Regions from separate parts of the Pseudomonas sp. LS.1a genome, predicted to be linked through region 3. Evidence: predicted binding sites of a transcription regulator. Region 3 holds the regulator's gene; each other region holds the start of a gene.
What was found. Region 3 encodes sigma-54, which starts transcription at its own class of promoters, with help from an activator protein. Its sites were predicted from a motif close to ANTGGCATNNANNTTGCTNT; they were not measured.
Positions count from the first base shown of each region.

Region 1: the regulator sigma-54 is predicted to act here: its motif matches at 1,251-1,270, upstream of nirB (nitrite reductase large subunit NirB).
Region 2: the regulator sigma-54 is predicted to act here: its motif matches at 985-1,004, upstream of glnA (type I glutamate--ammonia ligase).

Region 1 is NZ_CP092827.1:1,353,930-1,356,129, reverse strand. It holds gene nirB (nitrite reductase large subunit NirB) at 1-1,125, opposite strand, end outside; gene MKK04_RS06305 (bifunctional nitrate reductase/sulfite reductase flavoprotein subunit alpha) at 1,432-2,200, opposite strand, start outside.
Region 2 is NZ_CP092827.1:5,335,733-5,337,932, reverse strand. It holds gene glnA (type I glutamate--ammonia ligase) at 1-886, opposite strand, end outside; gene thiI (tRNA uracil 4-sulfurtransferase ThiI) at 1,379-2,200, shown strand, end outside.
Region 3 is NZ_CP092827.1:1,030,263-1,032,462, forward strand. It holds gene ptsN (PTS IIA-like nitrogen regulatory protein PtsN) at 1-185, opposite strand, end outside; gene hpf (ribosome hibernation-promoting factor, HPF/YfiA family) at 198-506, opposite strand; gene MKK04_RS04760 (RNA polymerase factor sigma-54) at 586-2,079, opposite strand.

The DNA of each region.
Region 1 (2,200 bases), 320 kb from region 3:
AAGTACGTGCTTGCCGCTGGCATCCACCACCAGCCGGCGGTAGGCGCTGTTGGCTTCGTCAATGAAGCGGTAGCTGCGTGCCCCCGGGGTGGCACCATGGGCATCGCCGATGGAGCCGACATCCACGCCCAGCAACTTGAGCTTGGTGGACATGTCGGCACCGGTGAATTCGCCAGCGGCTTCCCCCATCAGCAGCGCCGCCAGGTTGCGCGCCATGCTGTAGCCCGGGGCAACCAGGCCGAACACGCTGCCGTTCCACGAGGCGCACTCACCGATGGCGAAAATGCGTGGGTCGCTGCTGCGGCAGTGGTTGTCGATCACCACCCCGCCACGCGCGGCGATATCCAGGCCACAGGCACGGCCCAGGGCATCCTGCGGGCGGATACCCGCGGAGAACACGATCAGGTCGGTTTCCAGGTGCTCGCCGCCATCGAAGTTCATGCGGTAGCGGTAGTCTTCCCCCGCACTGATCGACTGGGTGGCACGCGACAGATGCACACCCACGCCCAGCGCTTCGATCTGTGCCTTGAGCGCGGCGCCGCCCTCGCCGTCCAGCTGCACCGGCATCAGCCGTGGGGCGAACTCCACCACATGGGCTTCCAGGCCCAGCGACTTGAGGGCGTTGGCCGCTTCCAGGCCAAGCAGGCCACCGCCCACTACCACGCCACGGCGGGCGCTGGCTGCGGCAGCGCGGATGGCGTCGAGGTCGTCGAGGGTGCGGTAGACCAGCCGAGCATTGCCGCTGGAGCCTTCGATCGGTGGCACGAAGGGATAGGAGCCTGTGGCCAGCACCAGGTGGTCGTAACCGTAGCGGCCCTCAGCAGTGACCACTTCGCCGCACTCACGGTCAATTTCCAGTACCGCTTCGCCGAGGTGCAGGTGCACACCGTTGGCGCCGTAGAAGTCCTGCCCGCACAGGGCCAGGGTTTCGGCACAGCTGCCGCCGAAGTACTCGGACAAGTGCACGCGGTCGTAGGCGCGTTGGCGCTCTTCGCCGAACACATGCACCTCGAAGCGCTGCAGGGCGCCGCGGCTGACCAGTTGTTCGACGCAATGGTGGCCGACCATGCCGTTGCCGACGATGACCAGTCGCTCTCGTTGCCCGCTGCTCGCTGTTGCCTTCATAAGCCGATCCTCGATCAAAAAAAAAGCGCCTGGAGCCGAAGCTCCAGGCGCCTTTGCCTGTATTCATCGCGGTAGTGGGCCCGGGTTGATCGCCGTTGATCAGTGGGCTTTGTTGTAACTGGGATAAAGCAGGGACTGTGCCAACCCTGTTTCCTGTACTGGCCTCTTCGCGGTGTACGACCGCTCCCACAGGGTCCTCCACGTTTTTTCAGACCTTTGCAGTACCTGTGGGAGCGGGCGTGCCCGCGAAGAGGCCAGCACAGCAAGTGCACATTCCAAGTGCATCACTCCCCATCTTGGCGCACATCAATACACATCCCGCCGATACCGCCTGGCCTTGCCCAGCGCTTCGACATAAGCCCCCGCCGCCGCCGCATCCATGCCGCCATGCTCGGCCACGATGGCCCGCAACGCCGCATCCACATCCCTGGCCATGCGCTGCGCATCGCCACACACAAAGAAGTACGCCCCCGCCTCCAGCCACCGCCACAACTGCGCGCCCTGTTCGAGCATGCGCTGCTGCACGTAGACCTTCTCGGCCTGGTCGCGTGAAAACGCCGTGTCCAGCCGCAAGTGCCCTGCAGCCTGCCAAGCTTGTAGCTGCTCCTGGTAATAGAAATCGGTGGCCGCGTACTGCTCGCCGAAGAACAGCCAGTTAGCCCCTTTCGCCCCGCGTGCCTCTCGTTCTTCGAGGAAAGCCCTGAACGGCGCAATACCAGTGCCGGGGCCGACCATGATCACCGGCACGCAGTCATCCTCGGGCAGGCGGAAGTGCTTCGACACCTGCGGGAAGATGGCCACCTTCAGCGCCTGTGCGCGGTCGGCAAGAAAGCTTGAACACACCCCTTTGCGCGCACCATAGCGCACCGTGGAAACGGTCAGGTGCACCTGCTCCGGGTGCGCCAGCAGGCTGGAGCTGATCGAATAGAGGCGCGGCTGCAACGGTTTGAGCAGGGCCAGCCAGCTGGCCAGCGGCAACTGCTGGGGGAAGGCGCGCAACACATCGACCAGTTGCCGGCCCCACAACCAGTCCTGCAGCTCGGCCTTGCACTCGGGCTGCAGCAGGCGCTGCAGG
Region 2 (2,200 bases), 1.4 Mb from region 3:
ACAGGGCGGTGTCGGACAGGCCGGCATAGCCTTCACCCGAGAAGGTGTTCTTGCCGTCTTTCCAGATCGACATGTGCACGTGCATGCCCGAGCCGTTGTCGCCGTACAGTGGCTTCGGCATGAAGGTGGCGGTACGGCCGTAGGCGTCGGCAACGTTGTGCACGACGTATTTCAGCGCCTGTACTTCGTCAGCCTTCTTCACCAGGGTGTTGAACTTGACGCCGATTTCGTTCTGGCCGGCAGTCGCCACTTCGTGGTGGTGAACTTCGACGGTCTGGCCCATCTCTTCCAGTGCGTTGCACATGGCAGTACGGATTTCGTGGTCGTGGTCGAACGGCGGAACCGGGAAGTAGCCGCCTTTCACGCCCGGACGGTGGCCTTTGTTGCCGCCTTCCACGTCAGCGCCAGTCATCCACGAGCCTTGCTCGGAGAAGATCTTGAACATCGAGCCGGAGATGTCCGACTGGAACTTCACTTCGTCGAAGATGAAGAACTCAGGCTCTGGGCCTGCGAATACGGTGTCACCGATGCCGGTGCTCTTCAGGTACTCTTCGGCGCGCTTGGCGATGGCACGTGGGTCGCGATCGTAGCCCTGCATGCTCGACGGGTCGACGATGTCGCAGGTGATGATCAGGGTTGGCTCTTCGGTGAACGGGTCCAGTACGGCAGTTTCGTCGACCGGCATCAGGATCATGTCGGATGCTTCGATGCCTTTCCAGCCAGCGATGGAGGAACCGTCGAACATCTTGCCGACTTCGAAGAAGTCGTCTTCCAGCGCATCACGCGCCGGCATGGTCACGTGGTGCTGAGTGCCTTTGGTGTCCGTGAAACGCAGATCAATCCACTTGACGTCATGATCTTTGATGAGTTGAACCGACTTCGACATGTTGTCCTCCGGATGGTCTAGAGCGCGGTGGGCCGCTGCCCTGGAAAAAGGGTGTTGCCGGGCGCGGATAGTCGGCCAAGCTATACCTGCCTCACAAGGGAGCAAATTGCATGCCAGTGCCCGAAAATGGCGAGGGCGGGATAAAAGGGGGCGTTTGTGGGCATTTGGCGGTGGGGTGGCGGTGGGAAATGCACCCTTAAGATGCGAATTTTGGTAGCAGTGCACCAATAGTGTGCATTGCTTGAGTTGTATGCTTTTCTTGAGGGCCTCTTCGCGGGTGAACCCGCTCCCACAGGGGATAGCACAACCTTGGAATTGTGTGCGGTCCCTGTGGGAGCGGGTTTACCCGCGAAAGGGCCGGAGCTGGCAGCACAAAACCCGCCTCCTGCATTTATCTGAAAGCTTCTGATCAAAAGTTGGTCAAATCCTGAGCAATTTCCGCTATAATTCGCGCCCCTCATTTTCGGCAGGCCCTGCGCGCGCTGTTAACCAATGAAACTTATCGTCAAAGTCTTCCCAGAAATCACCATCAAGAGCCGGCCGGTGCGCAAGCGCTTCATCCGCCAGCTCGGCAAGAACATCCGCAACGTGCTCAAGGACCTCGACCCTGAGCTGGTGGTCGATGGTGTCTGGGATAATCTCGAAGTGGTCACCCGCGTCGAAGACGAAAAAGTCCAGCGCGAGATGATCGAGCGCCTCACCTGCACCCCGGGTATCACCCACTTCCTGCAGGTAGAGGAATACCCGCTCGGCGACTTCGACGACATTGTCGCCAAGTGCAAGCACCACTTCGGCCACCTGCTGGCCGGCAAGCACTTCGCCGTGCGCTGCAAGCGCGGCGGCCACCACGACTTCACCTCGATGGACGTCGACCGTTACGTCGGCAGCCAGCTGCGCCAGCAGTGCGGCGCCGCCGGCATCGAGCTGAAGAACCCGGAAGTGCTGGTGCGCATCGAGATCCGCGACCAGCGCCTGTACGTGATCCACAACCAGCACCAGGGCATCGGCGGTTATCCGCTGGGCGCCCTGGAGCAGACCCTGGTGCTGATGTCCGGTGGCTTCGACTCCACCGTGGCGGCCTACCAGATGATGCGCCGTGGCCTGATGACCCACTTCTGCTTCTTCAACCTCGGTGGCCGTGCCCACGAGCTGGGCGTGATGGAAGTGGCCCACTACCTGTGGAAGAAGTTCGGCAGCAGCCAGCGCGTGCTGTTCATCAGCGTGCCATTCGAGGAAGTGGTCGGCGAGATCCTCAACAAGGTCGACAACAGCTACATGGGCGTGACCCTCAAGCGCATGATGCTGCGCGGTGCC
Region 3 (2,200 bases):
TTGCCGAAACCGGTCGAACCGAGTTTTTCCCGGGCGACCAGTTTTTCGAAGACATCCTGCATCTCCAGTTCTGGCACTTGTTCGGCGATGACGGTGGCGACCTTTTCCAGGGCGCGCTTCTTGCTGCCGCCCGGCACGTTCACGAGGGAACGGCCGGGGGTCAGGATGGTTTCAAGTCGGATCATGGATGAGGGGGATCAGCGGGCAGCTGCACCTTGCAGCAGGCTTTGCTGTTTTTCCTTGTGTTTTTTCAGTTGGCGGTCGAGCTTGTCGGCCAAGGCATCGATCGCTGCATACATGTCTTCGTGTTCGGCGTTGGCAACCACTTCGCCGCCGGGAATCTGCAAGGTCGCCTCGACCTTCTGCTGCAGCTTCTCGACTTTCATGATGACCTGCACGTTGGTGATCTTGTCGAAGTGACTTTCCACGCGAGCGAGCTTTTCAAGCACATAATCGCGCAGTGGCTGGGTGACTTCTACATGCTGTCCACTGATATTGACTTGCATACAGCTTCTCCTTTGTTGCCCGTGCATAAAGAGGCAGGTCTTGCACCTGCCCCACAAACGCTGTGGTACATCTCAGGGGCTACATCAGTCGCTTGCGCTCGCTCGACGGTGCGATGCCGAGGGACTCGCGGTACTTGGCGACGGTGCGACGGGCTACCTGGATGCCTTGTGCCTCCAGTAAACCAGCGATCTTGCTGTCACTCAATGGCTTTTTCTGATTTTCCGCCGCAACCAGTTTCTTGATGATCGCGCGGATCGCCGTGGACGAGCATTCTCCGCCTTCGGAGGTGCTGACGTGGCTGGAGAAAAAGTATTTCAGTTCGTAGATGCCACGCGGTGTATGCATGTATTTCTGCGTGGTAACCCGCGAAATGGTCGACTCGTGCATGCCCACCGCTTCGGCGATGTCATGCAGCACCAACGGCTTCATCGCTTCGTCACCGTGGTCAAGGAAGCCGCGCTGGTGCTCGACGATCTGCGTGGCCACCTTCATCAGGGTTTCGTTGCGGCTTTGCAGGCTCTTGATGAACCAGCGCGCTTCCTGCAGCTGGTTGCGCATGAAGGTGTTGTCGGCGCTGGTGTCGGCCCGGCGCACGAACCCGGCGTACTGCGGGTTGACGCGCAGGCGCGGGATGGCCTCCTGGTTCAGTTCCACCAGCCAGCGGTCGCTATCCTTGCGCACGATGACGTCGGGCACCACGTACTCAGGCTCGCTGGACTCGATCTGCGAGCCAGGGCGCGGGTTGAGGCTTTGTACCAGCTCGATGACCTGGCGCAGCTCGTCTTCCTTGATTTTCATGCGACGCATCAGCTGGCTGTAGTCACGGCTGCCGAGCAGGTCGATGAAATCTGTGACCAGGCGCTTGGCTTCGGTCATCCACGGGGTGTTGGCGGGCAGCTGGCGCAGTTGCAGCAACAGGCATTCGCCCAGGCTGCGGGCGGCAATGCCGGCGGGCTCGAACTGCTGGATGCGGTGCAGCACCGCTTCGACCTCGTCCAGTTCGATATCCAGCTCCGGGTCGAAACCGGCGCAGATTTCCTCGAGAGTGTCTTCCAGGTAGCCCTGGCCGTTGATGCTGTCGATCAGGGTGACGGCGATCAGGCGGTCGGTGTCGGACATCGGTGCCAGGTTCAGCTGCCACAGCAGGTGGCTTTGCAGGCTTTCGCCGGCCGATGTGCGGGTGGTGAAGTCCCACTCGTCGTCATCGTTGCTTGGCAGGCTGCTGGCACTGGTCTGGTAGATGTCTTCCCAGGCCGTGTCGACTGGCAGTTCGTTGGGGATGCGCTCGCTCCACTCACCGTCTTCCAGGGTGTCGGCACTGGTGGTGCTTTCCTGGAAGCTGTTGTCCTGGACTTCGGCGGCCGGCTTGTTCTCGGCGTTGTCCGCCATCGGGTCGCTGTTGTCGAAGTCGTCGCCGTCTTCCTGACGTTCGAGCATCGGGTTCGACTCCAGCGCTTCCTGGATTTCCTGTTGGAGGTCCAGGGTGGAGAGCTGGAGCAGGCGGATGGCCTGTTGCAACTGCGGTGTCATCGTCAGTTGCTGGCCCATTTTTAGGACGAGCGATGGTTTCATGGCTGGGGCTTAATACCTTGTTCGCCGGCGCGCATGCGCCATCCACTACACGAGGGCGCCGGGGCGCCAGATCAAGCAAGTTTTATGCCTTAAATTGTAGCGTTTGCCTAGAGCACTGTAA